Linked DNA regions of Flocculibacter collagenilyticus. The protein of the gene in region 1 interacts with the protein of each later gene in a pairwise test. Links are inferred from orthologs where the notes say so. Each region holds a gene or a part of one and is shown in the gene's direction. Other genes may lie near its edges.

The links.
Region 2: the proteins of hflK (region 1) and ftsH interact in binary tests that used the Escherichia coli proteins (3 or more experiments, as listed by UniProt). The link is inferred for Flocculibacter collagenilyticus from one-to-one orthologs.

The regions. Positions count from the first base shown.
Region 1 is NZ_CP059888.1:870,838-875,459, forward strand. Bases 1,613-4,605 are described here. They hold hflK (FtsH protease activity modulator HflK), read left to right. Parts: upstream 1,613-2,519; coding sequence 2,520-3,692; downstream 3,693-4,605. Other genes in these bases: hflX (ribosome rescue GTPase HflX), read left to right, coding at 1,613-2,455; hflC (protease modulator HflC), read left to right, coding at 3,696-4,574. In the rest of the region: tRNA (adenosine(37)-N6)-dimethylallyltransferase MiaA, read left to right, coding at 1-761; RNA chaperone Hfq, read left to right, coding at 836-1,102; more of hflX, read left to right, coding at 1,172-1,612.
Region 2 is NZ_CP059888.1:2,726,573-2,740,126, reverse strand. The notes cover bases 10,350-13,287. They hold ftsH (ATP-dependent zinc metalloprotease FtsH), read left to right. Parts: upstream 10,350-10,826; coding sequence 10,827-12,749; downstream 12,750-13,287. Other genes in these bases: folP (dihydropteroate synthase), read left to right, coding at 12,816-13,287; rlmE (23S rRNA (uridine(2552)-2'-O)-methyltransferase RlmE), read left to right, coding at 10,350-10,757. Also shown: HUU81_RS12145 (hypothetical protein), read left to right, coding at 1-572; HUU81_RS12140 (Na+/H+ antiporter NhaC family protein), read right to left, coding at 602-1,903; HUU81_RS12135 (FKBP-type peptidyl-prolyl cis-trans isomerase), read left to right, coding at 2,203-2,817; dapB (4-hydroxy-tetrahydrodipicolinate reductase), read left to right, coding at 2,963-3,766; carA (glutamine-hydrolyzing carbamoyl-phosphate synthase small subunit), read left to right, coding at 3,995-5,137; carB (carbamoyl-phosphate synthase large subunit), read left to right, coding at 5,166-8,384; transcription elongation factor GreA, read left to right, coding at 8,384-8,863; HUU81_RS12110 (sulfite exporter TauE/SafE family protein), read right to left, coding at 8,969-9,703; ribosome assembly RNA-binding protein YhbY, read right to left, coding at 9,733-10,041; more of rlmE, read left to right, coding at 10,128-10,349; more of folP, read left to right, coding at 13,288-13,554. UniProt on the Escherichia coli protein: Acts as a processive, ATP-dependent zinc metallopeptidase for both cytoplasmic and membrane proteins. Plays a role in the quality control of integral membrane proteins.

The DNA.
Region 1 (4,622 bases):
AAGAGCAGCAAGGTATTCCCCATCATCTAATCGATATTATTGATCCGATTGAAAGTTACAGCGCTGCAGATTTTAGAAACGATGCGCTTGCATTAATTAAAGCAATAAAACAGCGGAATAAGCTCGTTATATTAGCGGGCGGTACCATGATGTACTTTAAGGCTTTATTGGAAGGTATATCGCCATTACCCGAAGCCGATGAATCAGTAAGGGCACAGTTAGAAGATGAAGCCAGCCGGATAGGATGGAGTGGCCTACACAAACAGCTAGCGGAGATAGACCCGGTTGCGGCCAACCGCATACATGAAAATGATCCTCAACGAATCAACCGCGCGCTAGAAGTATATCGTATTACAGGCAAAACAATGACAGAGCTTACTGAAACAAAGGGGGACGCTTTACCGTACCCAAGTGTTCAGTTTGCAATTGCGCCGACGCAACGTGATGTTTTACATAAAAGAATTGAACAAAGATTTTCACAAATGATTGAATTAGGCTTTGAACACGAGGTCAGAGCCTTATACAATAGAGGGGATTTACATAAAGATTTACCTTCTATTCGTTGTGTTGGCTATCGACAAATGTGGGATTACTTGTCTGGGCATTATGACCATGAGGAAATGGTGTTCAGAGGAGTTGTTGCCACTCGACAACTAGCAAAGCGTCAATTAACCTGGCTGCGAAGTTGGCAAGATCTCACTTGGTTACATACTGGTGATAAACAAAACTTGCAACGTGTATATTCTTCGCTAAGCTGTTAAGGTGACACAAAAAATAACTGCTCTACATACAAGCAGTTGAATAAAAATAATGACTACTATAAGGAAAGATCGATATGGCAAAGGGCCAATCATTACAAGATCCTTTTTTGAATGCGTTGCGCCGTGAGCGTATTCCTGTTTCAATTTATTTGGTTAACGGTATCAAATTGCAGGGTCAAGTTGAGTCTTTCGATCAATTTGTCATCTTATTGAAGAATACAGTAAGTCAAATGGTGTACAAACATGCCATTTCTACAGTAGTGCCTTCACGAGCCATACCGACCCAAGCGCCATCGAATGGTTATAACTCACCTATGGATGGTGAAGGTAACGGCCAATAAGTAGTAATGTATTATATTGCGCGGCCGATTTTGTTGCCGCGCAAAAAATTCCTAATAGGAGAGTAGTGCTTGTTTGACCGTTATAAAGCCGGTGAGCAGGCGGTTCTAGTTCATTTAGAATTTCCTGAGGAGGGAGAGCGAGAAGACGTCGAAGAACTAAAAATGTTAGTTGATTCGGCAGGCGTAAACGCTTTAGCTGTGATTACTGGTAGTCGTGCAGCCCCTCACCCAAAATACTTTGTCGGTTCTGGCAAAGCAGAAGAAATCGCACAAACCGTTCAAGATATAAATGCTGATATTGTAATTTTCAATCACTCCTTGAGCCCAACTCAAGAGCGGAATCTTGAAAAATTATGCCAGTGTCGTGTGCTTGATAGGACAGGGTTAATCCTAGATATCTTTGCTCAACGTGCACGTACGCATGAAGGAAAATTACAAGTTGAATTAGCGCAATTAAAACATATTTCTACCCGCTTAGTTCGAGGCTGGACACACCTTGAGCGACAAAAAGGGGGCATAGGCTTGCGTGGACCCGGTGAAACGCAATTAGAAACTGACCGAAGACTGATTCGTGGGCGCATTAAGAGTATTTTAAGGCGGCTAGAAAAAGTGTCTAAGCAACGCGACCAAGGCCGTCGTGCTAGAAATCGTGCAGAAATCCCAACAGTGTCATTAGTCGGTTATACCAACGCAGGTAAATCTACGTTATTTAATGCTATCACTAATGCGGGTATTTACGCTGCTGATCAGCTATTTGCTACGCTCGATCCAACACTGCGAAAAATTCAGTTAAACGATATAGGAACTGCAATTTTAGCGGACACAGTAGGATTTATTCGGCATTTGCCGCACGATTTAGTCGCAGCCTTTAAAGCCACGTTAACTGAAACACGTGAAGCAGATTTGCAGCTACACGTTATTGATGCGGCAGATGACAGGCGGAAAGATAATATTGAGCAAGTACAACTAGTGTTAGAAGAAATTGACGCTAACGAAGTACCGCAATTATTAATATACAACAAAATAGACTTATTTGACGACGTATCACCACGAATTGACAGAAATGACGATGGATTACCTGTTCGGGTATGGCTGTCAGCTCAAACAGGTGAAGGTGTAGAGCTTGTCAGAGAAGCAGTTAGCGAACTATTAAGTAAAAAAATGGTGTCACACCATTTAAAGCTACCCGCGACGGAAGGCAAAATCAGAAGTGCCTTATATCGTTTAAATTGTATTTCAGAAGAAGACTATTTTGATGATGGAAGTTGGTCTTTACATGTAAGACTTTCGTATGATGATTGGAATAAATTGGCTAAACGTAGTGAAGGAAGACTTGAAAACTATATTGTTTAGTCGAAGATAGTGTTAAATTACGCGAAACTTGAAATTAATAAAAACTAGATAGACGGAGAGAAGCATGGCTTGGAATGAGCCGGGGAATAATGGCAAAGATAATGATCCGTGGAAACAAAAAGGCGGACGTGATCAGGGGCCACCGGATTTAGATCAATTTTTTAAAGAGCTAAGTGATAAATTTGGCGGTTTATTTGGCGGCGGTGGTAAGGGCGGTCAGTCTGGTTCTAGCCCTGCAACGTCTATTGGCTTAACGCTAATTATCGTTATCGCTTTATTGGTATGGTTTATTAGCGGCTTCTACTCAATCAAAGAAGCTGAGAAAGGACTTGTGTTAAGGTTCGGCCAATTTTACGAAATTAAGGAGCCGGGCTTAAGATGGAACCCTCCATTTATTGATGAAGTATTTAACGTTGACGTACAAACCATTCGTACACTACCAGCGTCTGGCTTTATGCTAACGGAAGACGAAAACGTGGTACGTGTTGAATTTGAAGTGCAGTACCGTGTGGTAGACCCGCGTAACTATAAATTTAGCGTGACTAATGCTGATGAAAGTTTGCGTGAAGCAATGGATAGCGCACTTCGTTATGTTGTCGGACATTCAAAGATGGATGCCATTTTAACTTCAGGCCGTGAAGATGTGAGACAAAAAACGTGGCAGGAAATTGAAAAAATCATTGAGCCTTATAATTTAGGTATTACGATTTCTGATGTTAACTTTAAAGATGCCCGTCCTCCAGAAGAAGTAAAAGCGGCATTTGATGATGCAATTTCTGCGCAAGAAGATGAAGAACGTTTTATTCGTGAAGCTGAAGCCTATGCGAGAGAAATTGAACCTGCTGCTCGTGGTCGTGTGAATCGTATGAATCAAGAAGCGCAAGCTTATAAGCAGCGTGTATTACTCGAAGCACAAGGTGAAGTGGCTAAGTTTGAAAAGTTGCTACCAGAGTATGAGGCAGCTCCGCAAGTAACGCGCCAACGCCTATATCTCGACGCGATGGAAGCTGTGTTCAGTGCGACATCTAAAGTTATTGTAGATGTGGAAGGTGGGGGTAACATGATGTACCTTCCGTTAGACAAGATTATGCAAAATCAAAATAGAGCATCATCAAACCCTAAAAAAGCCGACGTACAGTCAATAAGAGATACAGTCACAACGAATAATACCCAATCATCGTCTAACCAGACGAAGGTAGGTGTACGTTCAGATAGAACACGTAGTGGGAGAAACTAAGCCATGAAGAATTTTTCAATTGCAGCAGTTATTGCTTTAATCATTCTTGGTATCTCATCTTTATTTGTTGTTCAAGAAGGGCAGCGCGGAATTGTTATTCAATTCGGTAAAGTGAAGCGTGATAGTAACGACAATACAGTGGTGTACGAGCCAGGTATTCATTTTAAATTGCCATTTATTGAGCAAGTTAAAAAGCTAGATGCACGTATTCAAACATTGGACGATGCTCCAGACCGTTTCGTAACAGGTGAGAAAAAAGACTTAATGGTTGACTCGTATGTTAAATGGCGCATTTCGGATTTTGCCACTTATTACTTATCAACTGGCGGAAATAAAGCGCAAGCCGAGTCTCTACTTAAACAAAAAGTTAATAATGGATTAAGAACAGAGTTTGGTAACAGAACAATACAAGAGATTGTTTCTGGTGAGCGCGATGAACTAATGAGCCAAGCAATGGAAGCAGCTAAAAGTTCTGATGACATAGGTATTAGCATTGTTGATGTGCGCGTAAAGCAGATAAATTTACCACTTGAAGTCAGTAACTCTATCTTCCAGCGTATGCGTGCAGAGCGTACCGCTGTAGCAAAAGAGCACCGTTCTCAAGGTCAAGAAAAAGCAGAAATTATTCGTGCTGATGTTGATGCTCGTGTAACTGTGATGTTGGCTGATGCTGAGCGTAAAGCATTAACCCTTCGTGGTGAAGGTGATGCAAATGCAGCTAAAATATATGCTGAAACTTACTCAAAAAATCCTGACTTTTATGCGTTTATTCGCAGTCTAGATTCATATAAGAAAAGTTTTGACAGCAAATCGGATGTACTTATTGTACAACCAGATAGCGACTTTTTCCGTTTTATGAAAGATAGCAAAGGCGGTAAATAAGCAAGCGTTTAACCTAATAAGGCCTCAGTCGAGGCCTTATTACTTACC
Region 2 (13,554 bases), 1.9 Mb from region 1 along the record:
TGGGCCGTATTAATCAGTCTTGGTCAGAGCGGTTATTTGAATCACAAGTAGTGAACATTGCGACCACGTTACCAGACAACACCTTAGTAGCTTTTACTGGCAGCCTGTCGCAGTTATCTGGGCAAGACGAAATCGCGGGATTGTTAGCATTAGCATTGGCTGAAGCAAAGTTAGGCTATACAACGTCGCGCTTTTTAGCCCAAGATGAATTAATTCGGGCATTGTTAATAATAGATAATCGCAAAGAAGCATTACATAAAAGAGTGGAAGACGGCTTAATGCCTGCGCTTGGACTGGACTTTCTTGTTGATCAAACTGCGCCTTTAACAGCACAACAGCGAAGAAAAATTATTGAAGAAGCGTTGTTGATCATGGCAAGAACGGGATTTTACCCAAAAGCATTACTAAACGTTTTTAAGAAGCTAAATAAGGAAGAAGGTAGTACTTTTGCTAAAAGATTTCCGTCACCATCTTCGCAAATTAATTACACTCGTAAGTTCTTACCCGCTGCGATGAAACACTATAAGCAAGTAGAAAAAAATGAACGCGTACCTAGTTGTGAACGCTTATAACGTAAGCGTTCATTAGAGCCTATCTTAGCTTAACGTCTGAAAATGATAATTAAGCTAATCACTAACAGTATTAATACGTAATATGAGTTTGCTGCAACCGTTAAAGGAGACAAGTGAAAGGTTGCACCAAGCAGTAATATTTGCGCCCCGTACGGTACTACTCCCTGCGACACACATGAAAAAATATCCAGCAAGCTTGCACTACGTTTAGCAGGAATTTGTTCTTCTTCGGCAAGGCGTTTTGCAATCGCGCCAGTTACCACAATGGCAACTGTGTTATTGGCAATGCATAAATTAGTGACAAAGGCCAAGACACCTATCGCAAGCTGTTTAGCAGCACCTTTTGAGAGTGACGCAATTTTAGCTAATCCAAACTCTATTTTACTACTTATGTATGCAAGGCCTCCTTGCGTTCGAATAAACTCGCTTAAGCCTCCAATCAGCATGGATAACAAGAATATTTCTTGTACAGACGTAAAGCCTAAATACACATCGTTGGTGAAAGTATTTAAGGTGTAGTCGCTGGAGTACGCGCCTGCAATGCCCGCAAAAATAATACCTAACAGCAAGACAACAAATACGTTAACGCCTGCAAGTGCTAGCGCCAAAATTGCGAAATAGGGCAGCATGGCGAGTATTTCGAATGACTGCTTTTCAATATGTTCAATGTTCGGTGTTTGGTAGGCTAAATACAGTAAAGTAATGAATGCGGCAGGTAAGGCGAAAACGAGATTTTCTTTAAATTTATCACGCACCGTGGCGTTTTGGGTTTTGGTCGCTGCAATGGTGGTGTCTGAAATTATTGATAAGTTGTCGCCAAACATTGCTCCACTTAATACGACACCTGCAACTAACGGCATGTCAAGCTGTGCTGATTGTGCAAGTCCATAAGCAATGGGTGCGATTGCTCCTATGGTACCCATTGAAGTGCCCATTGCCGTTGCCACTGTCGCAGTAATGATAAATAAGCCCGGTAAAAGTAAGCTAACAGGGATAACGCTAATACCTGCATTCACTACGGCATCTACGCCACCCGTCGCCTTCGCTACCACTGAAAACGCGCCAGCAAACAAATAAATCATACACATGGTAATAATATTGCTGTGCCCAGCACCATGAATAAAGGTTTCGATAGATTTATTAAGGGTGTCTCGATTTAAGATAATAGCGAAAATGATAGCTGGGATGACGAGAATAGGCGCTGGTACTTGGTAAAAGGCATATTCAACACCTTGTAAGTGGAAATGTAAGCCTGTTCCCAAAAACAATGAGACAAACAGAATAAGTGGTAACAGCGATAATTTAGCCGTTTGTGTGTGAATAGTTTGCAAATGTGCCTCTTATGCATTTAACGGTACGATATATTAATGACACAAGTGCCAATAATTAGAATAACCCTAAGACGAGCTGATCTTTGGGCTAAATAGCAAAGTGCGCCATCATACACTTTGGATTTTTAAATGTATAGACGTCTAAACTATTTTGGTAATTTACAGGTTGCTTAATAACTATACACAAGAGTGATTTGTATACCCATTGAATAGGGCGAATCAATTGGTATTAACTTGTCGATATGTTAGCATCGCGTTTCTCAAATCTTCTTATTCCTCCTTACTAATTAGGAAAATTTATGTCTTTTGAAACAAATGAACAAAAAGCTTGTTATGGTATGGGCTTACAAGTTGGTATGCAATTACGCCAAAACATGTTTGATGGCTTTGATGTTGATGCTATAGCTGCAGGTATTGCCACTGCAATCAATAATGAAGAATCAAAAGTAAGCGACGAAGAAATCCAAGCTGCATTCCAAGAAATTTCTAGCAAAATTCAAGCTGAACGCGCTAAAGCGTCTGAGCACTTGAAAGTTGAAGGTGCAGAATTCTTAGCTGAAAATGCTAAAAAAGACGGTGTAACTGTGACTGAGTCAGGTCTTCAGTATGAAGTACTTACCGAAGGTACTGGTGAAAAGCCAACTGCTGAATCAACCGTTCGTACTCACTACCACGGTACATTCATTGACGGTAAAGTATTTGATTCAAGCTATGATCGCGGCCAACCAGCTGAATTCCCAGTAGGTGGAGTAATTAAAGGTTGGACTGAAGCATTACAAATGATGCCAGTAGGTTCAAAATGGCGTTTAGCGATTCCTTATGAATTAGCATACGGTGAACAAGGTTCTCAAGGCGCAATCCCGCCTTTCTCGACATTAGTTTTTGATGTTGAATTACTAGAAATTACTGGCTAGTTGACTTCGTCAGCACGCCATCGGTTTTAACACGTTTTAAAACCTATGTTTTGCAAATACTTTAAACGTGTCGTGCTGAGCAATTCATTGTTTGGCAGACACGTTTTTTTATACCTAAAATAGCGTTTTATATAAAGGATAACGCATGACAGATATAGGCATTTTTGGCGCAAATGGTCGTATGGGTAGAGCTTTAATTGAAGCGATTCAGAATGATGACAATGTTACTCTTGCCAGAGCGCTAGTGCGGGAAAGTTCGCAATGGGTTGGCATGGACGTTGGAGAAGTAATAGGAATGGGTCGACAAGGACTTGCGATTAGTGATAATCATCAGGCACTTGGTCGTGATTGTGACGTGATGATTGACTTTAGTCTTGCTGAGGGCATGTTAGCGCATTTGGCTTTATGCGTAGAGCACAAGTTACCTATGGTCATTGGCACTACTGGATTGTCTGAAGCGCAACTTTTGCAATTAGACGATGCAGCTAAATCCATTCCTATTGTTTTTGCAGCTAACTTTAGTGTTGGTGTGAATGTAATGCTAAGCCTGTTACAGCAAACAGCGAAAGTAATGGGCGATGAGGTTGATATTGAAATATGGGAAGCACACCACAGGTTTAAGCGGGACGCGCCCTCTGGCACTGCTATGAAAATGGGGCAAGTCATAGCGGACACGCTCGAAAGAGATTTAAAGCAGCATGCAATCTATGGTCGAGAAGGGGATACGGGTCCTCGTGATGCAAAGAGTATTGGTTTTGCAACTCTACGTGCTGGAGACATAGTTGGTGAACACACTGCTTTATTTGCAGATTTAGGCGAACGCCTCGAAATAACCCACAAAGCCAGTAGCCGACTTACCTTCGCGAAAGGTGCAATAAGGGCTGCGGCATGGTTAAAAGATAAACAGGCAGGACTTTATGATATGCAAAACGTACTTGGATTAGGTTAGAAAAGCACTGCTTTTACATGGTTTAAATTAAAAACAGGCTTAAGGTCTGTTTTTTTATGTTTTATTAAAAACAAATAGACGTTCGCATAAAATTAAACTAGAATGCACAGGTTTGCCTAATAGCAATTACATTCAGTAATGCTGTGTGTCGGCAACGCTCTCACAACAATATAGTGAATAGATAATATTTGGTGGATATTTTCTATTTTTGACTGTTTGGAGGTTCACTTGACCACAACCGCTTTATTGGTACTTGAAGATGGTACTGTTTTCCGCGGGACTGCTATTGGCGCTGAAGGTATTTCAGTGGGCGAAGTAGTCTTTAATACTTCAATGACAGGGTATCAGGAAATTCTAACCGACCCGTCCTATGCAGAACAAATCGTAACACTCACTTACCCCCATATTGGCAACACAGGCACTAATTTAGAAGACGAAGAAAATCCTCAAATATGGGCCAAAGGCCTAGTCATCAGAGACCTCCCCCTTCTTTCCAGTAACTTCCGTAATCAACTCGACCTCAACCAATATCTCAAACAAAAAAATATCCTAGGCATTGCCGATATTGATACTCGTAAGCTAACACGTATCTTAAGAGATAAAGGAGCACAAAACGGCTGTATTATTGCTGTTAATGCGTCAGGTGAGTTAGATGAAGCAAGTGCTTTAAGTCACGCAAAAGAGTTTGCAGGGCTTAAGGGAATGGACTTGGCAAAGGTTGTCTCTACGCAATCACAATATGACTGGAATGAAAGTTCATGGACATTAGGTGAAGGCTACAGCACGTTACAAGCTGATGACGAGAGATTTCACATCGTGGCGTATGATTTTGGTGTGAAGCGCAATATTTTACGAATGTTAGTTGACCGTGGTTGTAAAGTGACAGTTGTACCAGCGCAAACTGATGCTAAAACGGTGTTAGCGATGAACCCAGACGGTATATTTTTATCTAATGGTCCTGGCGATCCTGAGCCGTGTGATTATGCCATTTCAGCAATCACTGAGTTTCTAGAAACCGATATTCCAATTTTTGGTATTTGTTTAGGGCATCAGCTTTTAGCATTAGCAAGTGGTGCAAAAACAGTGAAAATGAAGTTCGGTCATCATGGTGGAAACCATCCTGTGCAAGACTTGGATACGAAAGTAGTGATGATTACAGCACAAAACCACGGTTTTGCTGTTGACGAAGATAGCTTGCCAAATACGTTACGCGCGACTCATAAGTCATTATTTGATGGCTCATTACAGGGTATTCATCGTACTGACAAGCCAGCCTTTAGTTTTCAGGGTCACCCTGAGGCAAGTCCTGGTCCACATGATGCCGCACCGCTATTTGATCACTTTATCGAGCTAATGCAAGCTCGCCGTTAATTGGATGAAAAGAGAGTAAGAGTCCGCTATGCCAAAACGTACAGACCTACAAAGCATTCTGATTTTAGGTGCCGGGCCGATAGTTATCGGTCAGGCGTGTGAATTTGACTACTCTGGCGTCCAAGCTTGTAAGGCGTTAAGAGAAGAGGGGTACCGAGTTATTCTTGTAAACTCTAACCCTGCCACCATTATGACCGATCCTGAAATGGCCGATGCAACTTATATTGAGCCAATACACTGGGAAGTGGTTGAGAAAATAATCGAAAAAGAAAAGCCTGATGCGGTTTTACCAACAATGGGTGGGCAAACGGCATTGAACTGTGCGCTTGATTTAGAGAAACACGGCGTATTAGAAAAGCATAATGTTGAAATGATTGGCGCGACTGCCGATGCGATTGATAAAGCGGAAGATCGTAATCGTTTTGATAAAGCCATGAAAGCGATAGGCTTAGAAACACCTCGTGCTGAAATTGCGCATACGCTAGATGAAGCGCATGATGTACTTTCACGTATCGGCTTTCCATGTATCATTCGCCCATCTTTTACTATGGGTGGTTCTGGTGGTGGTATTGCCTACAACCGTGAAGAATTTGATGAGATTTGTATTCGTGGCCTTGATTTATCTCCCACCAAAGAGTTACTCATTGACGAGTCTTTGATTGGCTGGAAAGAGTATGAAATGGAAGTGGTGCGCGATAAAAACGACAATTGTATTATTGTGTGCGCGATTGAAAACTTTGACCCTATGGGCGTTCACACAGGTGACTCTATTACTGTTGCGCCGGCTCAAACGTTAACCGACAAAGAATATCAGCTAATGCGTAATGCCTCGATGGCTGTGTTGCGCGAAATTGGTGTAGAAACGGGTGGTTCGAATGTTCAGTTTGGGGTAAACCCTGATGACGGTCGCATGGTCATTATTGAGATGAATCCAAGGGTGTCACGCTCATCTGCTCTTGCATCAAAAGCAACAGGCTTCCCAATTGCAAAAATTGCGGCGAAGCTTGCTGTTGGTTATACCCTTGATGAATTAGATAATGACATTACGGGTGGTGCTACACCTGCGTCGTTTGAGCCTACGTTAGATTACGTTGTTACTAAGCTTCCTCGATTTAACTTTGAAAAATTCTCAGGTTGTAATGACCGACTCACCACGCAAATGAAGTCTGTGGGTGAGGTGATGGCAATCGGCCGTAATCAACAAGAGTCGCTTCAAAAAGCGCTGCGTGGGCTTGAAGTTGGCGTATCAGGTTTTGAACCGATTGTTGATAAAGATGATCCAAACGCGCACGACAAAATTATCCATGAATTAAAAGAACCTGGTGCTGAACGTATTTGGTATCTTGCTGACGCATTCCGTCATGGTTTAGATTTAGAAGCAATTTTTAAGCTGACTAAAGTGGACCCGTGGTTCTTGGCACAAATTGAAGACATCATTCAGCTTGAATCAGAAATAGAAAAACGCGGCTTGTCTGGGCTTGATGAAACATTTTTACGTAGCTTAAAGCGTAAAGGTTTCGCCGATAAACGCATTGCTGATTTATTAGGTGTTGCAGAAAAAGAAGTGCGTAAGAAGCGCCACACTCTATCTATTTATCCAGTGTATAAGCGTGTAGATACATGTGCCGCAGAGTTTAGCTCAGATACTGCATATATGTATTCCAGCTATGATGAAGAGTGCGAAGCTAATCCATCTGATAAAGATAAAATAATGGTAATCGGTGGCGGTCCTAACCGTATTGGACAGGGTATTGAGTTTGACTACTGCTGTGTTCATGCAGCCCTTGCTATGCGTGAAGATGGTTACGAAACAATAATGTTAAACTGTAATCCCGAAACGGTATCTACAGATTACGATACGTCTGATCGCTTATACTTTGAACCAATTACGCTAGAAGACGTACTAGAAATAGTTCGCGTTGAAAAGCCAAAAGGTGTCATTGTGCAATATGGTGGTCAAACACCACTTAAATTAGCACGAGAGTTGGAAGCGAATGGAGTGCCAATTATTGGAACTTCACCTGACGCAATTGACCGCGCTGAAGATCGTGAACGTTTTCAGCACATGGTGCAGCGTCTTGATTTATTGCAACCTGAAAACGCGACAGTTACTTCGCTTGAAGAAGCTCTCGTTAAGTCTAAAGAAATTGGTTATCCAATGGTTGTTCGTCCTTCCTATGTACTTGGTGGACGCGCAATGGAAATTGTATACGACGAAGATGACTTAAAACGTTACATGACCGAAGCGGTGTCAGTTTCTAATGAAGCGCCAGTATTGTTAGATCGCTTCTTAGATGACGCGATTGAAATTGATGTGGATGCGGTTTGTGACGGTGAAAACGTGATCATTGGCGGTATTATGGAACACATTGAGCAAGCGGGTGTTCACTCAGGTGACTCGGCATGTTCATTACCACCACATAGCTTAAGCCAAGAAATTCAAGACAAAATGCGTGCACAAGTGAAGGCAATGGCCTTAGAGCTTGGTGTAGTTGGTTTAATGAATACCCAGTTTGCGGTAAAAGATGGCGAGATTTACCTTATTGAGGTTAATCCTCGTGCTGCCAGAACTATTCCATTTGTATCTAAAGCTACAGGTGTTGCATTAGCGAAAGTTGCAGCACGATGCATGGTTGGCAAGTCATTAGCTGAGCAAGGTGTTACTGAAGAAACGATTCCGCCTTATTATTCAGTAAAAGAAGTTGTGCTACCGTTTAATAAGTTTTTAGGCGTTGACCCGCTTCGTGGCCCTGAAATGCGCTCTACTGGTGAAGTTATGGGGGTTGGTAAAACCTTTATTGAAGCATTTGCCAAAGCGCAACTTGGTGCAAATATCGAAATACCTCGTAGTGGTAGGGCATTGCTGTCAGTAAGAGACAGTGATAAGGTGCGCGTTGTTGAACTTGCTAAACAACTTCGTGAAAACGGCTTTGAAATTGATGCTACTCGCGGTACATTTGACGTATTGAGCGAAGCAGGTATAGAAGTACGCAAAGTTAATAAAGTATTTGAGGGACGCCCTCATATACTCGATCGCATTAAAAATGGTGAATATAGCTATATTGTAAATACCACAGAGGGTCGTCAAGCGATTGAAGACTCTAAAGTATTACGTCGTGGTGCGTTACAATATAAGACTAATTACACTACAACCATTAACGCCGGCTTTGCTACATGTAAAGCACACCAAGCTGATGACAGAGGCTCGGTTGTATCGGTACAAGAATTACATAAACAGGTAGGTTAATGAGCAATCAAATTCCTATGACTTCTCACGGAGCAGATATGCTTCGTGAAGAGCTAATAGAATTGAAAACAGTTAAACGTCCTCAAATTGTTGAAGCAATTGCTGAAGCAAGAGAACACGGCGATTTAAAAGAAAATGCAGAATACCACGCGGCTCGCGAGCAGCAGGGGTTTTGTGAAGGGCGTATTCAAGAAATTGAAGCAAAATTATCAAACGCTCAAATTATAGATGTAACTAAAATGCCTAAAACAGGTAGAGTAATTTTTGGTGCAACAGTTGAGATTGTTAATATTGAAACTGATGAAGAAGTTACATACCGCATTGTAGGAGATGATGAAGCTGATATTAAAAGTAACTTGATATCGGTTAATTCACCAATTGCAAGAGGCTTAATAGGTAAGCAAGAAGGTGAAGAAGTATTAATTAATACTCCTAGCGGCGCTGTAGAGTTTGAAATCTTAAGCGTTGATTACGTTTAGTAACGTTGCCTAACCTTTTTAATAAAAAAACCTGCTAACGCAGGTTTTTTTATACTTGTAAATTCATCGCGGTTTAAATAAGCAAGGCTAACATAAATAATGTATTTACGAATTTATGCCAATGGCGTGATAACAAAAATAAATACCGATTAGCAACATCATCCCGGCCATAATAACTTCAAATTGGCGCTGATTAATTTTGTTCATAAATTGCTTTCCAAAATAAACCCCAACAAGCGCTCCTAATCCGATTGCGATACCAAGCCCACCAATACTTAAAGTAAACGCGCCGAAAATAATATAACCAATAACCTTTGTAAGCTGCATTACCAAAGAGTTGATTGACTTTGTCGCAACAATTGCCTCTTTCGATAACTGCTTTGCTGCAAGAAATGGGTTATAAACAGGCCCAGCACCACCTACGATTGCTGAAATAAAAGATACCAAACATGAAAGTGGTAAAAATGCCCAGTCGGGAATGGATAAAACGTGAGTTTTAAATTTAAACCAATATTGCAGTGCAGTGATAATGAGGAAAATGCCAATTAGCAGTTTTATATTTTCATTAGCTAGTTGAACAAAAATATAACTTCCAAGAATGGCTCCGAAAAGCGAACCAGCCACCATCCAGGCGCCAATGCGCCAATTGACATCGTTAATAAATAAAAAAGCGCGATACGGATTTGCAATAAATGAGCCTAAAGCAATGGCAGGAATAACCTGAGCAGGGGCAATAAATAATGGCAGGATGGGCAATAAAAGCATTACCGCGCCACCGGCTGCAACTGTGCCTAAGGACCAAGCAGCAATGGCGAGTAAAAAGAGTGAAAAATAAATCAAACTGTTATCCTGTTAAGGACGTAGTAGAATTATTTTCTAGGCAAAGAAACTTTATTTTCTTCTGACTGACGAAACAGTACTAAAATATGCCCAATTGTTTGTACTTTAATTGCATTGCTTTCGCGCACAATAGCATCAATAATTTGACTTTTTAGCTCTCTGTCGTCCGTTGGAATTTTAATTTTAATAAGCTCATGGTGATCTAATGCTTGATCAATCTCAGCCATTACGCCTTCAGTTAATCCGTTTGCACCTAGCAGTACAACTGGCTTTAACGTATGTGCAACGCTTTTTAAGTGTTGCTTTTGTTTGTTTGATAATTTGTCTAATTGGCTCATTGTTACAATTTTCTCGTAGACGGGTCTTGAATTGCGCGTATTCTAACGCCATTTAGACATCATTACTAACTTAAGTTTGGTTTTAAATGACAAAAAAGAAGCACACACCCAGCAGTAAACGCTGGTTGACAGAACATTTTGATGACCATTATGTACAAGAAGCAAAAAAACGAGGGCTTCGTTCTCGTGCTGTATTCAAATTGGAAGAGTTACAGCAAAAAGATAAACTTCTGAAACAAGGCATGACGGTTGTTGATCTAGGCGCTGCACCAGGTGGGTGGTCACAGTTAGCGACAGAGCTAGTAGGTATGGAAGGGCATGTTATTGCCTGTGATATTTTATCAATGGACCCGATCGCGGGCGTTGATTTTCTACAAGGTGACTTTCGCGAAGAAGCGGTATTAGATGCATTACTTGCGCGCATTGGCGGCAAAAATGTAGATGTGGTTTTATCTGATATGGCACCAAATATGAGCGGCACGGGTGGGGTTGATCAACCTCGAGCCATGTATTTAGTTGAGCTTGCACTTGATATGTGTAGTCACGTTTTGAAGAAAAATGGCAGTTTTGCTGTTAAAGTATTTCAGGGTGAAGGCTTTGATGAGTATATGAAACAAGTTAAAGAAGTGTTTAAAGTTGTTAAAACAAGAAAACCTGATTCTTCGCGTGCACGTTCAAGAGAAGTTTATATAGTAGCTACTGGATACAAGTTGTAGTAAATTACGTATTTGTTGAACATGTAATAAATTTAAAAGAACCCCCAATTTAGGAAAGAGGTTATTACCTTGAGTGATATGGCAAAAAATTTAATACTCTGGTTAGTGATAGCAGTTGTTTTGATGTCGGTGTTCCAGAGTTTTAGTCCAAGCGACTCCTCTGACAGGCAAGCGAGCTATACGAAGTTTCTGCAAGAGGTGAATCAAGGCCTCATTCGTGAAGTTAAAATTTCACGAGATGGAAAGATCACAGGAATAAAGCGCAGCGGCGAACGATTTGATACTTTTATTCCAACCCAATATGATCCTGACTTACTGAATGATTTATATAAACAGGGGGTTGAGACAACGGGCGAACCACCTGAAGAGCCAAGTATTTTAGCGTCTATCTTTATTTCATGGTTCCCAATGTTACTGCTTATTGGTGTATGGATTTTCTTCATGCGTCAAATGCAAGGCGGTGGCGGAAAAGGCGCGATGTCTTTCGGTAAGAGTAAAGCGCGCTTAATGAGTGAAGACCAAATTAAAACTACTTTTGTTGATGTGGCAGGGTGTGACGAAGCAAAAGAAGAAGTGCAAGAGCTTGTTGATTATCTTAAAGAACCTTCTAAATTCCAAAAGCTGGGCGGTAAAATTCCTAAAGGTGTACTAATGGTAGGCCCACCAGGAACAGGTAAAACGTTATTAGCGAAAGCGATTGCAGGTGAAGCAAAAGTACCTTTCTTTACAATTTCTGGTTCAGATTTTGTGGAAATGTTTGTCGGTGTAGGTGCTTCACGTGTTCGTGATATGTTCGAACAAGCGAAAAAAGCTGCACCATGTATTATTTTCATTGATGAAATAGATGCGGTAGGTCGTCAACGTGGTGCAGGTTTAGGTGGTGGTCACGATGAACGTGAGCAGACATTAAACCAAATGCTAGTTGAAATGGATGGTTTTGAAGGTAATGAGGGTATTATTGTTATTGCTGCAACTAACCGTCCTGATGTGTTAGACCCTGCGTTATTACGTCCAGGTCGTTTTGACCGTCAAGTAACCGTTGGCTTACCTGATGTACGTGGCCGTGAACAGATTTTAAAAGTGCATATGCGTAAAGTGCCATTAGGCGACGATGTTAAGGCGTCGGTAATTGCACGTGGTACACCAGGATTTTCAGGTGCTGATTTAGCCAACCTTGTTAATGAAGCTGCATTATTTGCTGCACGCTCAAACCGCCGTGTTGTTTCGATGGAAGAGTTTGATAAAGCAAAAGATAAAATTATGATGGGCGCTGAACGTAAGTCGATGGTGATGAACGAATCAGAAAAAGAAATGACTGCCTATCATGAAGCTGGACATGCCATTGTTGGCCGTATGGTTCCTGATCATGATCCTGTATACAAAGTATCAATTATTCCTCGTGGTCGCGCACTGGGTGTTACCATGTATTTACCAGAGCAAGATCGCGTCAGTCATTCAAAACAGCATTTAGAAAGTATGTTATCTAGCCTATATGGTGGTCGTATCGCTGAAGCTGTTATTTACGGTGCTGATAAAGTAACCACTGGTGCTTCTAATGATATTGAACGTGCAACTGAAATAGCGCGTAAAATGGTAACTCAGTGGGGTCTTTCAGACTCGATGGGACCAATGCTATATGCAGATGAAGAAGGCGAAGTGTTTTTAGGCCGTACAGCATCTAAGTCTAAATCAATGTCTGATGATACGGCAAAACAAATTGATGCAGAAATTAGAATGATAATCGATCGTAATTATCAGCGTGCAGAAACTATCTTGAATGAAAATATGGATATTCTTCATTCAATGAAAGATGCGTTAATGAAATATGAAACGATTGATGCGAAACAAATCGATCAATTAATGGAAAGAAAGCCTGTTTCTTCGCCGGAAGGATGGGATGATAATGACAAAGGTGCAGGTACGCCTTCAGCGCAGTCTGAAGATGAGTCTGAGCCAGGTGATTTGGATACCAATGGTAAGTCAGTTCACTAAATCTTAAATAACATTACTCTTTTAAAAGCCTCAGTGCAGTCATGCCCTGAGGCTTTCTTATATTTTATGAAGCAAATACATTTCAAAAACAAACAATTGAATTTATCCTCTCCAGTTGTGATGGGGATTTTAAATGTCACTCCAGATTCATTCTCTGATGGTGGCCAACACAATACAGTTGAGCTAGCAGTGAAACATGCAAAACGAATGCTAGAAGAAGGTGCTGAAGTTATTGATATTGGTGGTGAGTCAACTCGCCCAGGAGCACCAGCTGTTTCTCTTGAGGATGAATTAAAGCGAGTTATCCCTGTTATCGAAATACTTAAAAGAGAGTGTGACTGTATTATATCGATTGATACCAGCAAACCAGAAGTAATGAAAGCGGCGATCGATGCAGGTGCCGATATGATTAACGACGTATGCGGATTGCAGCTTGACGGTGCTAAGGAGATGGCTGCTGAATTGGCTGTGCCTGTTTGCATCATGCATATGCAAGGTACGCCCAGAACAATGCAAAAAGCGCCGCAGTATGAAGATGTCACAAGGGATATTATTCGTTTTTTTAAAGAGCGTATCTCCGCATGTTTAAAGGCAGGGATTAAACGAGAGATGTTATTATTAGATCCAGGGTTTGGTTTTGGTAAGTCCGTCTCTCATAACTATCAGTTATTAGCTACGCTGGCTAAATTTCATGAATTAGAACTACCGTTACTCATCGGACTATCAAGAAAGTCTATGATTGGGGCTGTAATTGCTCCTCAAAGTGATAGAATTAGCGGTAGTATCGCTGGTGCGGTGATTGCCG